4 regions of the Bradyrhizobium sp. SZCCHNRI3052 genome follow, and region 3 is predicted to be linked to each of the others. Evidence: predicted binding sites of a transcription regulator. Region 3 holds the regulator's gene; each other region holds the start of a gene.
What was found. Region 3 encodes LexA, which represses DNA repair genes until DNA is damaged. Its sites were predicted from a motif close to TGTTCNNNNTGTGTTCNG; they were not measured.

Region 1: the regulator LexA is predicted to act here: its motif matches at 1,733-1,750, upstream of uvrA (excinuclease ABC subunit UvrA).
Region 2: the regulator LexA is predicted to act here: its motif matches at 1,916-1,933, upstream of QW887_RS29880 (DNA recombination protein RmuC).
Region 4: the regulator LexA is predicted to act here: its motif matches at 1,033-1,050, upstream of QW887_RS29185 (ribonuclease T2).

Annotation. Positions count from the first base shown of each region.
Region 1 covers NZ_JAUETW010000001.1:1,022,698-1,027,245, forward strand. The annotation lists gene QW887_RS04685 (outer membrane protein) at 1-629, shown strand, start outside; gene QW887_RS04690 (porin family protein) at 921-1,565, shown strand; gene uvrA (excinuclease ABC subunit UvrA) at 1,841-4,548, shown strand, end outside.
Region 2 covers NZ_JAUETW010000015.1:72,672-77,219, forward strand. The annotation lists gene QW887_RS29875 (AmpG family muropeptide MFS transporter) at 1-532, opposite strand, end outside; gene QW887_RS29880 (DNA recombination protein RmuC) at 650-1,885, opposite strand; gene def (peptide deformylase) at 2,055-2,582, shown strand; gene fmt (methionyl-tRNA formyltransferase) at 2,724-3,659, shown strand; gene truA (tRNA pseudouridine(38-40) synthase TruA) at 3,780-4,517, shown strand.
Region 3 covers NZ_JAUETW010000007.1:343,080-347,627, reverse strand. The annotation lists gene QW887_RS21130 (hypothetical protein) at 264-509, opposite strand; gene QW887_RS34945 (alpha/beta fold hydrolase) at 526-999, shown strand; gene glp (gephyrin-like molybdotransferase Glp) at 1,215-2,426, shown strand; gene lexA (transcriptional repressor LexA) at 2,632-3,330, shown strand; gene QW887_RS21110 (hypothetical protein) at 3,605-4,045, shown strand; gene QW887_RS21105 (ComEC/Rec2 family competence protein) at 4,440-4,548, opposite strand, start outside.
Region 4 covers NZ_JAUETW010000014.1:107,262-111,809, forward strand. The annotation lists gene QW887_RS29175 (hypothetical protein) at 20-325, opposite strand; gene QW887_RS29180 (hypothetical protein) at 494-958, shown strand; gene QW887_RS29185 (ribonuclease T2) at 1,091-1,795, shown strand; gene QW887_RS29190 (23S rRNA (adenine(2030)-N(6))-methyltransferase RlmJ) at 1,931-2,791, shown strand; gene QW887_RS29195 (cold-shock protein) at 3,044-3,259, shown strand; gene QW887_RS29200 (porin family protein) at 3,515-4,150, opposite strand; gene uvrC (excinuclease ABC subunit UvrC) at 4,407-4,548, shown strand, end outside.

The DNA of each region.
Region 1 (4,548 bases), on a different contig from region 3:
CGCCGATGATGGTTGCCATCAACGACTGGAGCGGCTTCTACCTTGGCATCAACGGCGGCTACGGAACGAGCCGCAATTGCTGGACGCTCGTGAATGGCCCAGCCGAGGGCTGCCATAACGCCACCGGCGGCACGATCGGCGGTCAGTTCGGCTATCGCTGGCAGATGGGCTCGGTCGTGTTCGGCCTCGAGGCGCAGGGCAACTGGGCCGACCTCACCGGCAACAACGTCAGCCCGGTGTTCGCGCCCGATCGCAACCGCACCAAGCTCAGCGCCTTCGGCCTGTTCACCGGCCAGATCGGCTATTCCTTCGACAATGTCCTGCTCTACGCCAAGGGCGGCGCGGCCGTCACCGACACCAAGTACGAGATCTTTTCCGGCGTGATCAACACCGTGCTGGCTACCACGACCGTGCACAAGTGGGGCGCGTCCGTCGGCGCTGGCGTCGAATACGCCTTCTCGCCGGGCTGGTCGGTGGGCTTCGAGTACGACCACCTGTTCATGGGCAACACGAACGTCCCGTTCCGCGGTGCGGTGTTCACCCAGACCGACACCATCAAGCAGGACGTCGACCTGTTCACGGCGCGCCTGAACTACCGCTTCGGCGGTCCGGTCGTCGCCAAATACTGATTGATCGTTCGACAACCGAAAGTTCCAAAGGCCGGCGCAAGCCGGCCTTTTTGTTGCTCAGAAGCCGCCTTTGCCGCCCTGCAACACTTGGAACCAAGCATTTGAGTTACATGAACAATCTGGAACTCCCCCGTAGAAACGCGGTTTGGCCGCGAGTGTGTCTTCAGGGTGACGGTAATCCGTACGGAACCGGGCTATAGGAACCTCGTCAACTTGAACGGGTGAGTCTGTTTCGTGCGTAAGCTTATCGGTGCGATGCGGACTTCGAGGAATAAAAAACTGGAGACTGGAATGAAGAAGATCCTGCTCGCGACCGTGGCCTTGGCCGCCCTGGCCGCTCCCGCTGCCGCCGCTGATCTTGCCGCGCGCCCGACCTACACCAAGGCCCCGGTTCTCGCGCCGGTGCTGACCTGGACCGGTTTCTACATCGGTGCCATGGGCGGCTATGCCAACGAGGATGCTGACTTCGCGGCCATGAAGGGCGGCTTCGCCGGCGGCACCGTCGGCTACAACTGGCAGCAGGGTGCTGTCGTGTTCGGCCTCGAGGCCGACGCCGCTTGGGCCGACATCAACGCAAACGTTGGCGCGCTCGGTGTCAACGCCGAGTCCAAGATCCGCGACTGGGGCACTGTCCGCGGCCGCATCGGCTACGCCTTCGGCCCGACCCTGCTGTACGCGACCGGTGGTTACGCCTGGGCCGACAACCGCATCTCGCTGACGGCCCCCGGCTTCGCCGCTGCCGACAGCAAGATCCACTCCGGCTGGACCGTCGGCGCTGGCGTCGAGTACATGTTCGCCCCGAACTGGTCGCTGAAGGGCGAGTACCTCTACAAGAGCTTCGGTGGCGAGAGCTACACCTTCACCGGCCTCGGCACGCTCGCAACCGGCACCCTCAACGTGCATTCCGGTCAGGTCGGCATCAACTACCACTTCTAAGTCTTTGCCTACGGGCCAACGCACACAGCCTTCGCTCTGTCAGAGCGGAGGCTTTTTCTTTGTGGGATCGTGCACAAAACAGTACGGAACCGGCAGTCTCCTGCCAGTCGCTGCCATTCCCTGAGCGCATTGTTGATGATTCGCTGACGGCACTGGAAATCCAGCTCCGTTCTTCCTACGTTCCGACCATACCTTTTCCCCCTGGCGTCCGATGGCCGGCTTCCGGCGAACGCGCCTGCAACGATGGCGCAACTCTGCGCCGTGGGACGATCGTCATGGATGAAGTGCTCAAGGCCAAGCAGCGCGCGCAAGCCAACCAGTCGAGCCTGCGGGCCATCACCATCCGCGGCGCCCGCGAGCACAATCTGAAAAACATCGACGTCGAGATCCCGCGCGACAGGCTCGTCGTCTTCACCGGCCTGTCCGGTTCCGGCAAATCCTCGCTCGCCTTCGATACGATCTATGCCGAGGGTCAGCGCCGCTACGTCGAATCGCTGTCGGCCTATGCCCGTCAGTTCCTCGAGATGATGCAGAAGCCGGACGTCGACCAGATCGACGGCCTGTCGCCGGCGATCTCGATCGAGCAGAAGACGACCTCGAAGAACCCGCGCTCGACGGTGGGCACCGTCACCGAGATCTACGACTACATGCGCCTCTTGTGGGCGCGCGTTGGCGTTCCCTACTCCCCGGCGACCGGCCTGCCGATCGAAAGCCAGACCGTCTCGCAGATGGTCGACCGCGTGCTGGCGATGCCCGAGGGCACCCGCCTCTATCTGCTGGCGCCGGTCGTGCGGGGACGCAAGGGCGAGTACAAGAAGGAGCTCGCCGAATATCTCAAGAAGGGCTTTCAGCGCGTCAAGATCGACGGCACCTTCCATGAGCTCGCCGAGGCGCCCACGCTCGACAAGAAGTTCCCGCACGATATCGACGTCGTTGTCGACCGCATCGTCGTGCGCCCCGACATCGGCCAGCGTCTCGCAGAAAGCTTCGAGACCGCGCTGAAGCTCGCGGAGGGACTCGCCGTGATCGAGTTCGCCGACGCGCCTGCATCGTCATCACCGGGCCGCGCCGAAGGCGCGAGACCCGGTGATCCATCCTCCTCCAAGGAGATGGATGGCCGGGTCAAGCCCGGCCATGACGAGAAGAAGCAAGACGACAAGAAGAAGGTCGCAAAGATCCACGACAAGAGCGGGCCCGAGCGCATCCTGTTCTCGGAGAAGTTCGCCTGCCCGGTCTCCGGCTTCACCATCCCCGAGATCGAGCCGCGGCTGTTTTCATTCAACAACCCCTATGGCGCCTGCCCGGAATGCGGCGGCCTGGGGGTCGAGCAGCACGTCGATGCCGACCTCGTCATTCCCGACAAGGACGTCACCCTGCGCAAGGGTGCGATCGCCCCCTGGGCCAAGTCGTCGTCGCCCTACTACCTGCAGACGCTGACCGCGCTCGGCAAGTTCTACAAGTTCACGCTGGACACCAAGTGGAAGGACCTGCCGAAGAAGACGCAGACCGCCCTGCTGCACGGCTCCGGCGACGACGAGATCAAGTTCACCTATGAGGACGGCGTCCGCGCCTACGACACCAAGAAGCCGTTCGAGGGCGTCATCACCAACATCGAGCGCCGCTTCCGCGAGACCGAGAGCGAGTGGGCGCGCGAGGAGCTCGGCAAATACTTCAATGACGTGCCCTGCGCCGGCTGTAACGGCTACCGCCTGAAGCCCGAGGCGCTGTGCGTCAAGGTCGGCGGCAAGCACATCGGCGAGATCAGCGACCTCTCCGTCAAGGCGGCCGGCGAGTGGTTCGCCGAGGTGCCGAAGGCCCTGAACGCGCAGCAGACCGAGATCGCCACGCGAATCCTGAAGGAGATCCGCGACCGCCTCACCTTCCTGCTCGACGTCGGCCTCAACTACCTGACCCTGGCGCGCTCCTCCGGCACCCTGTCCGGCGGCGAGAGCCAGCGCATCCGCCTGGCGTCTCAGATCGGCTCCGGGCTGACCGGCGTGCTCTACGTGCTCGACGAGCCGTCGATCGGCCTGCACCAGCGCGACAATGCCCGTCTGCTCGACACGCTGAAACGGCTGCGCGACCTCGGCAACACCGTGATCGTGGTCGAGCATGACGAGGACGCCATCCGTCTGGCCGACTACGTGCTCGACATCGGCCCCGGCGCTGGCACCCATGGCGGCCACATCGTCGCCGAGGGCACTCCGGCCGAGATCATGCGCAATCCGGCGTCGCTGACCGGCAAATATCTCACCGGCGAGCTCGAGGTCGAGGTGCCCGAGCGGCGGCCGCCGAACCATCGCCGCACCATCAAGGTCGTCAACGCCCGCGGCAACAATCTGAAGAACGTCTCGGCCGAGATCCCGCTCGGCCTGTTCACCGCGATCACAGGCGTGTCCGGCGGCGGCAAGTCGACGCTCCTGATCGACACGCTCTACAAGGCGATCGCACGCAAGCTCAACGGCGCCAACGAGGCAGCCGCGCCGCACGACCGCATCGAGGGGCTGGAGCATATCGACAAGATCATCGACATCGACCAGTCGCCGATCGGCCGCACGCCGCGCTCCAACCCCGCGACCTATACCGGCGCGTTCACGCCGATCCGCGAATGGTTCGCCGGCCTTCCCGAATCCAAGGCGCGCGGCTACGAGCCCGGCCGGTTCTCCTTCAACGTCAAGGGCGGCCGCTGCGAGGCGTGCCAGGGCGACGGCGTCATCAAGATCGAGATGCACTTTTTGCCCGACGTCTACGTCACCTGCGACGTCTGCAAGGGCAAGCGCTACAACCGCGAGACGCTCGACGTCCTGTTCAAGGGCAAGTCGATCGCCGACGTGCTCGACATGACCGTCGAGGAGGCCGCGGAGTTCTTCAAGGCGGTGCCGCGCGTGCGCGACACCTTCGAGACCCTGCGCCGCGTCGGCCTCGACTACATCCATGTCGGCCAGCAGGCCACCACGCTGTCCGGCGGCGAAGCTCAGCGCGT
Region 2 (4,548 bases), on a different contig from region 3:
CGACATACGCCGCCATGCCCGCGGCCTGCTCACTCTCCGGCAGGCTCTCGACGCGGAAGGCATCGACCACGATGTCCTGGGTCGCCGACATCGCGGCGACCAGCAGCGCGGCCAGCGCCACCATGAACGGCGCGTGCGCCGGGTCGGTCAACGCCAGCAGCAGGATGGCGGCGATCAGCAGCAGTTGCGCGAACACCAGCCAGCCGCGCCGCCGCCCGAAGGCGCGCGTCAGCAGCGGCACGTGCAGCGCGTCGACAAGCGGCGCCCAGAGGAATTTCAGCGTGTAGGGCGTGCCGACGAGCGCGAATAGCCCGATGGTCCCGAGGTCGACGCCGAGTTCGCGCATCCAGATCTGCAAGGTCGAGCCGGACAGGGCCAGCGGCAGCCCCGACGAAAATCCGAGGAACAGCACCACGAGCACGCGCGGCTGCAGATAGACGGCCATGCTCTCGCGCCAGGTGGGGGCTTTTGGCGCAGCCTCGGGCTTTGCGCCGGTCGCGGTGATGTCGGAAGAAGCCTCAGGTACGGTCATGGATGGGTGGTAGCAGATTTGCGCAAGAAACGCTCTCCATCTCAGCTGTCATCGTCCGCGAGCCGGGCGATGACAGTCTTGGCAAAATTCAAGCTGCGACAAGGGCGAGCTACCCAATCACTCCCCCGCCTGCACGCGTCCCGCCAGCGGAAACAAATCCGGCGCGGTGCCCGTAGCTGGCGCGATGCGTGGCGACTCCACCGGCGTGTCCTGTTTGCTGAAGTCGAGCTCCTCGATCCGCGCGGCGCGCTTCTCGATCTTGTCGGCCGAGATGAGGATCTGGCGGATGTCCTCGCCGACATCGCCGAAATGCTTCTGCAGCTTGAGCACGCGCTCGCGCAGGCGGCCGAGATCGTCCCCGAGATGGATCACCTCGTTGCGGATCTGGTCGGCGGCGTCGCGGATGCGTGCGTCCTTCATGATCTGCTGCATGACCTGGATCGCGAGCATCAGCAGCGACGGCGACACCAGCACGACGCGCGCGCGATACGCTTTCTGGATGACGTCGTCGAAGCCATCATGGATCTCGGCATAGACCGATTCCGACGGCACGAACATCAGCGCGGTGTCCTGCGTCTCGCCGACCACCAGATATTTCTCCGCGATGTCGTTGACGTGACGCAGCACGTCGGTACGCAGGCGCTGTGCGGCGGTGCGCTTCTCCTCGTCCGTCTCCGCATCATGCAGCGCGGTCACGGCTTCCAACGGAAACTTGGCGTCGATGCACAGCGGTCGCGCGTCGGGCAGGAACACGACGCAGTCCGGCCGCTTGCCGCTGGCGAGCGTGTACTGGAACGCGTAGCTGCCCTTCGGCAGTCCGTCCTGCACGATCGCCTCCATCCGCGCCTGGCCGAACGCGCCGCGCGACTGCTTGTTGGCGAGGACGTCGCGCAGGGTCGTGACCTGGGTCGTCAGCTCGCTGAGATCACGGTGGGCATTGTCGATGATGCCGAGCCGCTCGTGCAGCACGCGCAGACTATCCATGGTGTGGCGCGTACTCTGCTCCATCGACTGTCCGACGCGATGAGTCACCGCATCGAGCCGCTCGTTGACGCTGCGGGCAAGATCAACCTGCCGGCCGGCGAGCAGCTGCGCCATCGCGTCGACCCGGCCGGAGGCCTCGCTCTGGACGCGGATCATCTCGCTGAACCGATGTTCGATCTCATCGCTGCGCATCGCCTGCTGGGCCGCGAGCTCGGCGCCGCGCCGGCCGGAACGCACCACGGCCGCCACGATCATCACGAGCAGCAGCACCACCAGCACGCCAAATCCGATCAGCGCATCGCTGGCGCGGACCGGAAGGTCGCCGATCATGATGACGACAGGATTGAGGGACTGGCTGGCGGCGGTCATCACGCCCGTCTATCCGATTCGCACAAGCTCGCGAACGAAGAGAGAACATTTATGGTTAAGGCCAGGTTAAGAATCATGGTTAACGAGGCGTTGAAATTCATGGTTAGCGAAGTCTTAACCGCGCACCCTCACATTGACCGCGCCGGTTCCGCGGCTTAAATCGCGCGCCATGTCCCTAAGAGAAATCATCATCCTGCCGGACCGGCAGTTGCGGCTGGTGTCCAAGCCGGTCGAGAAGGTCACGCCGGAGATCCGGCAGCTGGTCGACGACATGTTTCAGACCATGTACGACGCGCCGGGCATCGGGCTCGCAGCGATTCAGGTCGCGCAGCCGCTGCGCGTCATCACCATGGATCTGGCCAAGCCCGACGCGAACGGCGAAGGCAAGCGCGAGCCGCGCGTCTTCATCAATCCGGAGATCGTTGCCAAGTCGGACGAGCTGTCGGTCTACGAGGAAGGCTGCCTGTCGATCCCCGAATATTACGAGGAGGTCGAGCGGCCGGCGCGGGTGCGCGTGCGCTTCACCGATCTCGACGGGCTGGTTCGCGAGGAGGATGCCGAGGGGCTCTACGCCACCTGCATCCAGCACGAGATCGACCATCTCAACGGCGTGCTGTTCATCGACTATCTGTCGAAGCTCAAGCGCGACCGCGTGATGAAGAAGTTCGCCAAGGCCGCCAAGCGCGCCAGCGAGTAACGATCAACTCTCTCCTCCGTCATGCCCGGGCTTGACCCGGGCATCCACGTCGCGCCGCGCGTTACAGGCAGCTCGACGTGGATGACCGGGACAAGCCCGGCCATGACGCGGAGGATTCGGCAATGCAGGATCTTCCACCAGATGCCGCTTCGCCTGATCTTCATGGGCACGCCGGATTTCGCCGTGCCGACCCTGCTCGAACTCGCCGGCCACGGCCACGAGATCGCGGCGGTCTATACGCGCGCGCCCAAACCCGGCGGCCGCCGCGGCCTGGCGCTGGTGCCGACGCCGATCGAGACCGAGGCGCGCCGGCTCGGCATTCCCGTGCTCACGCCGAAGACGCTGAAGACCGAGGACGCGCTGGCTGGGTTCCGCGCCCATGAGGCCGATGCCGCCGTTGTTGTCGCCTATGGCATGATCCTGCCGCAGGCGATTCTCGATGCACCGAAACTCGGCTGCTACAACCTCCACGCCTCGTTGCTGCCACGCTGGCGCGGCGCCGCGCCGATCAACCGTGCCATCATGGCAGGGGACGCTGAAAGCGGCGTGATGGTCATGAAGATGGATGTCGGTCTCGACACCGGCGACGTTGCGATGGCCGAGCGTCTGCCCATCACTGACGCGATGACGGCGTCCGATCTGCACGATCGCCTCTCGCGGATCGGTGCCGACCTGATGGTGCGCGCGATGGCGGCGCTGGAGCGCGGCGGGCTGACGTTGACGAAGCAGGCCGAGGGGGGCGTCACCTACGCTGCCAAGATCGAGAAGGCGGAGGCGCGGATCGATTGGACGAAGCCGGCGCATGCGGTGCTGCGGCACATCCACGGCCTGTCGCCGTTCCCCGGCGCCTGGAGCGAGGTCACGCTCGATGGCGAGGCGGTGCGTTTGAAGTTCCTGCGCTGCGCGCTCGCCAGCGGCGCGGGCGAGCCGGGCGCCGTGCTCGACGAGCAGCTCACCATCGCCTGCGCCGACGGCGCGATCCGCATCACCGAGCTGCAGCGCGCCGGCAAGGGCCCGATGAAGGCCGCGGATTTCCTGCGCGGCACCCCATTGAATCGCGGTGCTCGTTTTTCGTAACGCTGTCATACCCCGCGAAAGCGGGGTATCCAGTACGCCGAGACGTGCATTGTCGCGCCGAGACGTCGGCGAATACTGGATCGTCCGCCTGTGCGGGCGATGACGGCAGCAATAGACCGAATGCCCCGCTACAAGCTCACCATCGAATATGACGGCGCGCCGTTCTGCGGCTGGCAGCTGCAGGAGACCTTGCCGTCGGTGCAGGGCGCGCTCGAAGCGGCGGTGCAGGCGACCTGCGGCGTGCCCACGCGTGTGCACGGCTCGGGCCGCACCGACGCCGGCGTCCACGCTACCGGCCAGGTTGCGCATTGCGACATCGCCAAGGAGTTCCGCCCGGACAAGCTGCGCGACGCGCTCAACGCGCATCTGCGGCCGAACCCGGTCGCGGTGCTCGCCGCCGAGATCGTGCCCGACACCTTCGAAGCGCGGTTCTCCGCGCGCAGGCGGCACTACCGTTACCGGATCGTCAATCGCCGCTCCAACCTCGCGCTGGAGGTCGGCCGCGTCTGGCGGGTGCCGCAGCGGCTCGATTCCGATGCAATGCATGCAGCCGCGCAGCGGCTGATCGGCAAGCACGACTTCACGACGTTCCGCGATACCGAATGCCAGGCGAAATCGCCGGAGAAGACGCTGGATCAGCTCGACGTCGTGAGGGACGGCGATGCGATCACCATCCTCACCTCCGCCCGCTCCTATCTGCATAGCCAGGTCCGCTCGATGGTCGGCTCACTGGTGTGGGTCGGGCAGGGTCGCTGGACCGCCGATGATCTGGCCGCCGCGCTCGCCGCGCGCAACCGCGCCGCCTGCGGCGTCGTCGCGCCGCCGGAAGGGCTTTACCTCGTGAAGGTCGACTACTAATTGCGGCCGCTCCACTCGATATCGCTGCCGC
Region 3 (4,548 bases):
TCGCAGACGAGCCGGCGCCTAAGCACATCGGCATCGGCGGCGAGATCGTCAAGATCGCGCCGTGCTCGATGACCATCGTCGGCTCGCTCGCCGAGTGGTCGCAATGGACCGGCGTGACCTTCGATAGCTCGGGTGAGATCGAGGTGCCCCGCTGCTCTCGTCCCCGTGCTGGCGTCGGTCGAGCACGACCATGCCGCCTATGTCGAGCCGAATGTCTGGATTCGGCATCCGCTCTGACGCGGTGCAGGCCGTCCGCGCGACGATCAACGCGCCGGCACGACGCGCTCGTCCAGAAATCCGATCACCGCGTCGAACGCCTGCCGTCGATTCCGCTCCATCAGGACCATGTGCGTGCCCTGCCCGATCTCGACCAGGCGCTTGTACGGCGCGCTCCCGAGGCGAACGAACAGGTCGTGCGCCATCCCGAAGCGGACATCCACGTCCCATTCCGCCGCGAGCACGAGAACCGGGCAGTCGATCGTGCTGGGATCGTAGATCGGCTGGTCCACGGTCCAATGCTCGTCCATGTGGCGCGCGCAGATCGAGGGCGTCGCGGCAACGCATATGACGATCGCCTATGACCGGCGCGGATTTGGTGAGACGGTCGCCTATGAGGAAGCTCATTCTCCGGTCGAGGACCTGCTCGCCGTCGTCGACGCGCTCGCGCCGGGGCGGCCGGCGGCGCTGATTGCCTGCTCGCAAGGAGGCCGCACAGGATTGGGATCGGGTCAGCGCTATCAAGGCGCATCTGTGGGTCGACGGTCCCTTGCAGCGCGAGGGACGCATCTCCGGCGAGCCACGCGAGACGTTCCTGAAGAAGAACGCCGCCGCACTCCGCGCGCCGCCAACCGGCGCGACTCTCGATATGGCACCAGCCTTCCCGCGCCTCGCGGAGATCGTCGCGCCATCGCTCGTCATCTGGGGGGACTTGGACTTTCCTCACATCCAGCAGCGAAGCAGGCTGCTCGCCGCAACAATGCCGAACGGGTCAGGACATGAGCTGGCCGGAACGGCGCACCTGCCGAGCCTGGAACGTCCGCAGGAGGTCACGCGGTTGATTGCAGACTTTCTCGCGCGATCGTGAGGCAGCGGCCGGAAACGGCCCACCGCAGACGGTCAGAACGCGGGGAGCGGCCTAGGCCCTTGGCCGCGCCGTGCGCGTTCGGTTAGAAGGCGATTCATTCGATCTGCCGTCCCCGTCCGAAGGAACTCTCATGGCCCTGATGCCGGTCTCCGATGCGTTGTCCGCGGTGCTCGCCGGCGCCGAGCCGCTGGCCGAGGAGCAGGTCGGGCTGGACGAGGCGTTTCACCGCATCCTGGCGCGGGACCTCGCGGCGCTGCGGACGCAGCCGCCCGAGGCGATGTCGGCGATGGACGGCTATGCCGTGCGCGCGGTGGACGCCGCCCAGGCCAAGGCGCGGCTGAAGGTCATCGGCGAGGTCGCGGCAGGGCGGCCGTTCGATCGCGTGGTTGGACCCGGCGAGGCGGCACGGATCTTCACCGGTGGCGTTGTTCCGGAGGGCGCGGACGCGGTGGTGATCCAGGAGGACACGATCGCCGAAGACGGCCACGTCGTGATCACCGAGGCCGCGATCAAGGGCCGGCATATCCGGCCGGCGGGCGTCGACTTTCACCAGGGCATGGTGCTGCTGAAGTCCGGGCGCCGGCTCAGCGACCGCGACCTGTCGCTGGCGGCCAGCATGAATCATCCGGCGCTGCCGGTGCGGCGCCGGCCGAAGGTGGCGCTGCTCGCCACCGGCGACGAGCTGGTGATGCCGGGCTCGACGCCCGGCCCGGGCCAGATCGTCTATTCCAACGGCTACGCCTTGCGGGCGCTGGTGCGCAACGAGGGCGGGACACCGATCGATCTGGGCATCGCCGCGGATACGATGCAGGCGACTATCGCCGGCATCCGCCGGGCCCGCGAGGCCAAGGCCGACATCCTGATCACGACCGGCGGCGCCTCGGTCGGCGATCACGACCTGGTCAAGCAGGCGCTCGAAGCCGAGGGCGTCGAGATGGCGTTCTGGAAGATCGCGATGCGGCCGGGCAAGCCGATGATGCACGGACGGCTCGGCGACATCAGGGTGATCGGACTGCCCGGCAATCCGGTGTCGTCCTATGTCTGCGCCATCCTGTTCCTGGTGCCGCTGATTCGGCGGCTGCTCGGCCGCGACGAGGCCGTGATGCCGCGCGAGACCGCCCTGCTCGGCCGCGAGCTCGGGCCGAACGATTCGCGCGAGGACTATCTGCGGGCGCGGCTCGAAGAGCGCGCCGACGGCACGCTGGTCGCCACCCCGGTGAGCCAGCAGGATTCGTCGCTGCTCGGCAATCTCGCGCTCTCGCAGGCGGTGGTGATCCGGCCGGCGTTTGCGCCGAAGGCGCCTGCGGGCAGCCCGTGCGAGATCCTGCGCCTGCCGAACTGAGCCGCTTCCCCGGTAAAGCCCGGTCTGTTCATCATATTTTTAGGATTGCGGAACACACATCGAACATATAGTGTCCGTTCATGATTTGTTTTTAGTATGTTGCGGGCGACGCGATGACGGTCCGACTCCAGGGCGCTCTCAGCCGGTTTGTGCGCGAGGCGCAGCTCCTGGACTCGGACGACAACAAACCGGGGACCAGGTCGAGATGCTGACGCGCAAACAGTACGAACTTCTGCGGTTCATCAACGAGCGGCTCAAGGAAGCCGGCGTGCCGCCGTCCTTCGACGAGATGAAGGATGCGCTCGATCTGCGCTCGAAGTCCGGCATTCATCGCTTGATCACGGCGCTCGAGGAGCGCGGCTTCATCCGCCGGCTGCCCAACCGCGCCCGCGCGATCGAGGTGATCAAGCTGCCCGAGCTGTCACAGGCCGCCAACAACCGCCGCGGCTTCACCCCATCGGTGATCGAGGGCAATCTCGGCAAGGTGCGCACCAGCACTCCCGCGCTGGACGATGGCGAGCGCCCCGTCGCAGTGCCGGTGATGGGCCGCATCGCCGCCGGTACTCCGATCGAGGCGCTGCAGACGCGCAGCCACACCATCAGCGTGCCTGCCGACATGCTCGGCAACGGCGATCACTATGCGCTTGAGGTGCGCGGCGACTCCATGGTCGATGCCGGCATCCTCGACGGCGACATGGCGCTGATCCAACGCAACGAGACCGCCGACACCGGCGACATCGTGGTGGCGCTGATCGACGATGAGGAAGCGACGTTGAAGCGCTTCCGCCGCCGCGGCGCATCGATCGCGCTGGAGCCGGCCAACACCGCCTACGAGGTACGCATCCTGCCGCCGAACCGGGTGAAGATCCAAGGCAAGCTGGTCGGGCTGTACCGCAAGTACTGATCGCGAATGGGATCGGTCGATGGGCGGCGGGCGCACGCGCTTTCGCCGCCGATCGGAGGCTGCCCAGCAAAATACGTCACGCGCGAATGCACCTCATGATGTGCAGCGCGGCATGCTCAAACGCTTGTGATCGGCCGCGGGCACACGCGATGCAGATCAGCGCAGAATTGCCGCGAAGCGCGCGCTAACATCACCATCGATGTCCACTCTGATAGAGGCCTGCGCCTGTCCGGGGGGAGCGTGGGTCGGCTATCTCTCAACGAGGAGCGATCCGATGTGTGACTACAGCCTCCATGCGGTTGCGTCCCGTCCCGCCAAGGTCGGCGAGACGTTGATCTCGATGACCTTCCGTGGCACCGCCACCCGCGGCTTCGCGCTGGAGAGCGAGCCGACCGTCGCAGTCTGCATGCTGCCCGGCACCGAGTTGGCCTTCGCCGAGGACGTCCGCTACGACAGCCGCTGGCTCTGGACCCGGACGATCCGCGAGCGCGTCGCAAAGTTCAACAGCATCGAGACTCACATTCCCGATCGCCATCACGACGCGATCGAATTCGCCGATGGCCGCCACGTGCTGGTGACCCAGCTCTGCGAGGGTCAGCGCGTCACCGTGCTGCAATTGCCGGTCAGCAAGCAGCCGGCGGAGCGACGCCCGGACATCGCCGAGGACGTGCCGACTTCGCAGGCCACACCGATTCGCCGCATCAGCATCACCTGAGGGGTCTCCGCATCGGCATTTCTCTCGGTCGTGAGCGAGCTTTCGACCGTGGGAGATTTGGGTTCTGCAAGCGCAAAGTCCTCTCGGGCGAACCTCACGCCCCGGCATCGCATCGGATAGGAACGACATCCCTCGGCCGGAATTGATGTGCCGGGGGAGCCTGCCGCCGTGGTCAACAAGATCGATTGGAACAAGGCCGCCGGGATCACCGAGCCCGGCTGCGATATGCTTGTGTTCGGATGGCTGACAGTCACGGCTGACGACATCGCCATCTGGCAACGCTATCCGCGCGCTGCGTTCACGCTGGCCGAAAGCCCCTCGCTGTTTGATGGACTTGGCAACATGGACCTGGCGACACCGAGTATCATCTCGGCACGCTCGAGCTGCCCGGCACTCAGTCTTCCTCGCCCTGCTCCGTCTCCGGCGGCGTCGCATCCTGAGGCCGCGCGGCCGGCGCGCGCGGCGTCAGCGTCGTGTCGAACTCGCCGGCCTCGGCGGGCGCC
Region 4 (4,548 bases), on a different contig from region 3:
AACGGCAGTTGATGGAAGGTCAGTACAGCGTCCGCAGCGGCCGCTGCGCCGAGCCATAGGGTACCCAGCGGCAGGCGAACGAAACGTAGCCACCGTAGCGCGCATCGACGGCGCGGAACTTCGCGACCTTGCCGTAGGAGGCGCAATGATCGACCGCGAGCTGGCGCGCATCCGTGGTCTGGGCCAGCTGGAAGGCGATGATGCCGCCGGTGTCGTTGCCCTTGAAGGGCGGCACCACGTCGGCCTGGGCGGATGCCGCAACCAGCACCATCCCAGCGGCCACGAGGCCTGCAGTCTTCACGAATCCGGCCATCAGCGTCCGCATTGCATTCTCCTCGATCTGGCCCGCCATTCTAAAGGTCCTGTCCGGTCAAGAAAAGAACACCGGCCTCGCGTTAACAGGACTAATCGTGGAGTGTTGCCGCGTTGCACTTGACCTCCTGTGGCCGCCGCGGCACGGTCCACGCTCCCGGATCAGCCTTGCGGACGGCCCATGCGCGACTTCAGCTCACCTTTCAAGATGTTCGGCGCCGCCTGTGGCGCGCTGCTTGCCGCCATCGTCGCCACCGCCCCGGCTCAGGCCGCCAACCCGCTTGAGATGAACTTCTGGCTGTCCGGTCCGAAATATGAAGGCCGGGTCGCGCCTTGCGAGGCGGCCATTCCGACCATCGTCTCGCGATTCCAGGACAAGGAGAGCACCTTCTGGAATTCCTCGCTGACGATCACCGGCGTCGCCAATGTCCATGAGATCGCCTTCCGGCCCTGGCAGTCCGACAACATTCCGCGTCGCTTCTGCACCGGCAGCGTGATGATCAGCGACGGCAAGGCGCGCACCGTCAACTTCTCGATCATCGAGGATGGCGGCTTCGCCGGCTATGACCAGGGCGTCGAGTTCTGCGTCGTCGGCCTCGATCGCAACTGGGCCTTCAATCCGGCCTGCCGCGCCGCCAAGCCCTGATTTGCCTTTCCCGGCGTATCGGCCGCTCGCGCGGGCGGCCGGCTGACGAATGGCTGCCTCGGGGCAGCCATTTTTGTTCTTGAAATGTTCCAGCGCGCTGGTAGGCTCCTGGCATTGTCCGGGGAGTACGCCATGTTCGATTGCCTGTGCCGACCTGCCGTCCTGTTGTCCAGAACGATCGCCTGCTTTGCCCTCTTGCTCGGTGTGCTCACGGCTGGCGCCGCCGAGGCGCAGGACCGCCGCCAGAATGCGCCGGGCGCGTTCGACTTCTACGTTCTCTCGTTGTCGTGGTCGCCCTCGTACTGCGCCGAAGCCGAGGAGCGCGGCGGTCGCGGCAGCCGGTCCCAGCAATGCAGCGGCCGACCGTACTCGTTCGTCGTGCACGGGCTGTGGCCGCAATACGAGAACGGCTACCCCGAATATTGCGAGCAGCCGGCGCCGCGCCTGCCCCGCAACATCATGACCTCGATGCTCGACCTGATGCCGGCGCCGGGCCTGATCTACAACGAGTGGGACAAGCACGGCACCTGCGCCGGCGTGTCGGCGAAGGCCTATTTCGAAGCCATCCGCAAGGCCCGCGCCGCCATCAAGATCCCCCCGGAATTCCTCGATCTCGCGGAGGCCAAGACGGTGGCGCCGGCGGCGATCGAGGAGGCCTTCATCAAGGCCAACCCCAAGCTCACGACATCGGGCATTGCCGTCACCTGCAATCGCACCAGGCTGAGCGAGGTCCGGATCTGTCTGTCGAAGGATCTGGAGTTTCGCAACTGCGACGAGATCGACCGGCAGGCCTGCCGGCGCGACGAGGTCAACATGCCGCCGGTCCGCGGCGGCTAGCGGCTGCGAATCGGGGCGACGCAGCGCGTCGGCCTGCGGCGCCTCCTGCGGCGGCGCTCATCCGCGGCTCTCCGGAGGGCATCCGGCGCATCGACGGGGTACCCTTTTGACGCGGAACGGCGTAACCCGGATGGCATGAACTACCGACACGCCTTCCACGCCGGCGGCTTCGCCGACGTCATCAAGCACATCGTGCTGACGCGCATCCTGGTCTACCTCCAGGAGAAGCCCGCCGCGTTCCGGGTGATCGACACCCATGCCGGCGCCGGCCTGTATGACCTCACCGGCGACGAGGCGACGCGCAGCGGCGAGTACCTCACCGGCATCGCCCGCGTGCTGCAGGCGCGGCTGTCGGATCAGGCCTATGCGCTGGTCCAGCCCTATCTGGATATCGTCCGATCGTTCAATCCCAAGGCCGAACTGGTCGCCTATCCCGGCTCGCCGCTGATCGCGCGCGCGCTGCTGCGGCCGCAGGACCGCATGACCCTGTGCGAGCTCGCGCCGATCCCCCGCAAGCAGTTGATCGATCAGTTGCGCCGCGACACCCAGGCCCGTGTCGTCGATCTCGACGGCTGGGTCGCCCTGCCCGCCTTCGTGCCGCCAAACGAGCGCCGGGGCGTGGTGCTGATCGATCCGGCGTTCGAGGCGAAGGATGAGTTCGAGCGGCTCGCCGATCGCTTCGCCGCGGCCTTCGCGAAGTGGACCACCGGTATCTACGTGCTGTGGTATCCCGCCAAGAGCCGGCGTGCGACGGAAGAGCTGAGCGATCGTGTCGCGGCGCTCGCAGCCGCGGCCAAGCCGCCGGGCAAGGTGCTGCGGATCGAGTTCAGTGTTGCGCCGCAGATCGAAGGCGAGGCGCTCACCTCGACCGGGCTGCTGATCGTCAACCCGCCCTGGACATTACATGACGAGCTGAAGCTCATCCTGCAGGAACTGCAGAAGCCCCTCGGCCAAGGCGGCGCGGCGCGCTTCCGACTCGAATTCCCCAAAGCTTGAAACGGCGACTGGTCGAAAAGCCGTAGTCAATCGGCGCGGAACCGTATTATTGTGTCCGATTGTAAGACTGGCTTTACGTTCCGCTTCCGCGAATGGTTGCGGCGGGGTGATCAAGGCCTAACAAGATCCGGCGATCCGGCGCGGCGAGCGCTGGGCGTTAAGGTGGCCAACGCTTTCCGATCAAAGTGATGTCCGGTCGGACGCTGCGCAGGGCGCGCAGTGGAGGAAGCATTGCGGGGGAGGAGTTTCCCGATGGCCATGACTGGGACGGTCAAGTTCTTCAACGGCGAACGCGGCTACGGCTTCATCAAGCCGGACGACGGTGGACGCGACGTGTTCGTGCACATCACGGCGGTGGAGCGCGCGGGCCTGAAGGACCTGACCGAAGGACAGCGGATCAGCTTCGAGGTCGAGCCGGACAAGAAGGGCAAGGGCCCGAAAGCGGTGAACCTGGTGCTGTCGTCTTAGGGCGAGCCCGCCTGGCGGTGGTTCACGCGCCGGCATGATTGCAGCCGGGCGCGCCTCGACGCCACCTCTTCGCTGGTTTGGAAGCTGTCGGCAGCGCCTGCTCGCGTGCACAGCATTGCCGGCTCGTACGTGCAGGCCGCGCGCAATGATGCACGTCTCCAGATTGCACAGAGCGCTCCGACAAAAAAATCCCGGCCACGCGAGCGGCCGGGAGGTTGTCGTTGGACGTTTCTTCTTCCTATTTCCTCGTTGCCATCAGAAGTGGAAGTTGATGCCTGCGCGCACAATTCCAAACCGATAGTCGTTCTTCGCCCCCGTGATCACGAAATTGCTGCTGTCGAGATCGACGTAGAGATACTCGATCTTGGCGGTCCAGTTCTGTGCCAGGCCGAACTCGGTGCCGGCACCGAGCGTCCAGCCCACCGTGGTGTGCGATTCCGAAAGACCGAAGGTCTCGGCGCGCAGGCCGCCAAAGGCGAGGCCGCCGGTGCCGTAGAACAGGATGTTGTTGAAGGCGTAGCCGGCGCGGCCGCGCAATGTGCCGAACCACGGGTTCGAGAACTTCCACGGGGCGAAGGTGTCATTGGCGCCGGTCAGGTTGATGTCGCCCTCGGCGCCGAACACCCACGGGCCGTTCTGCCAATTGTAACCCGCGGTCAGGCCGCCGGTGAGACCGGACGGCTTGGTCGGGTTGTTGCCCACGGTGCCCCATTCATAGCCCAGCGTGCCGCCGAGATAGGGCCCGGCCCAGCTGTAGGCGTTGAGGGGCTGGTTCACGGTATAGGGCGCGCCGCGCCCGTAGCCGAGATCCGCCGCCTGCGCCGAGACCGATCCGAGAGCCGCCGCGCCCAAGCCCGCCGCGGCGGCAGCACCGACCAAGAACCTGTTCATCGCTCACTCCACGCCACTCGCCGTCACCCGCCGGAGCCTGCGCCGCGCGACTGTGGTGCGCGACTGTGGTGCGCGGGCCGGCGTGGTTACGGAACTCTCGCTTCTTTCGTGAGCATTTATCGAGAGTTTTAGGTTAAGCCGTTGTTAAGCCGGGTTACCCGGCCATTAACGTGCTTAACGAAGCGTTACCGCCCTGCCCTGTGCATGGCGCCATCGCAAGCTGGCGAGACGGCGCGGCAGCGCTTAGTTTGCGGACATGACCACCCACAGCTCCGATCCACCCAAGGCGCCGACGCCCCCGAGCCGGCGTGGCGCGGCCGACCTGCCGCCCGAGACCATCGACACGCCCGACCTCGATCCCGCCGCATCGGCTGCGGACGAGGACGATGACGGCCGGC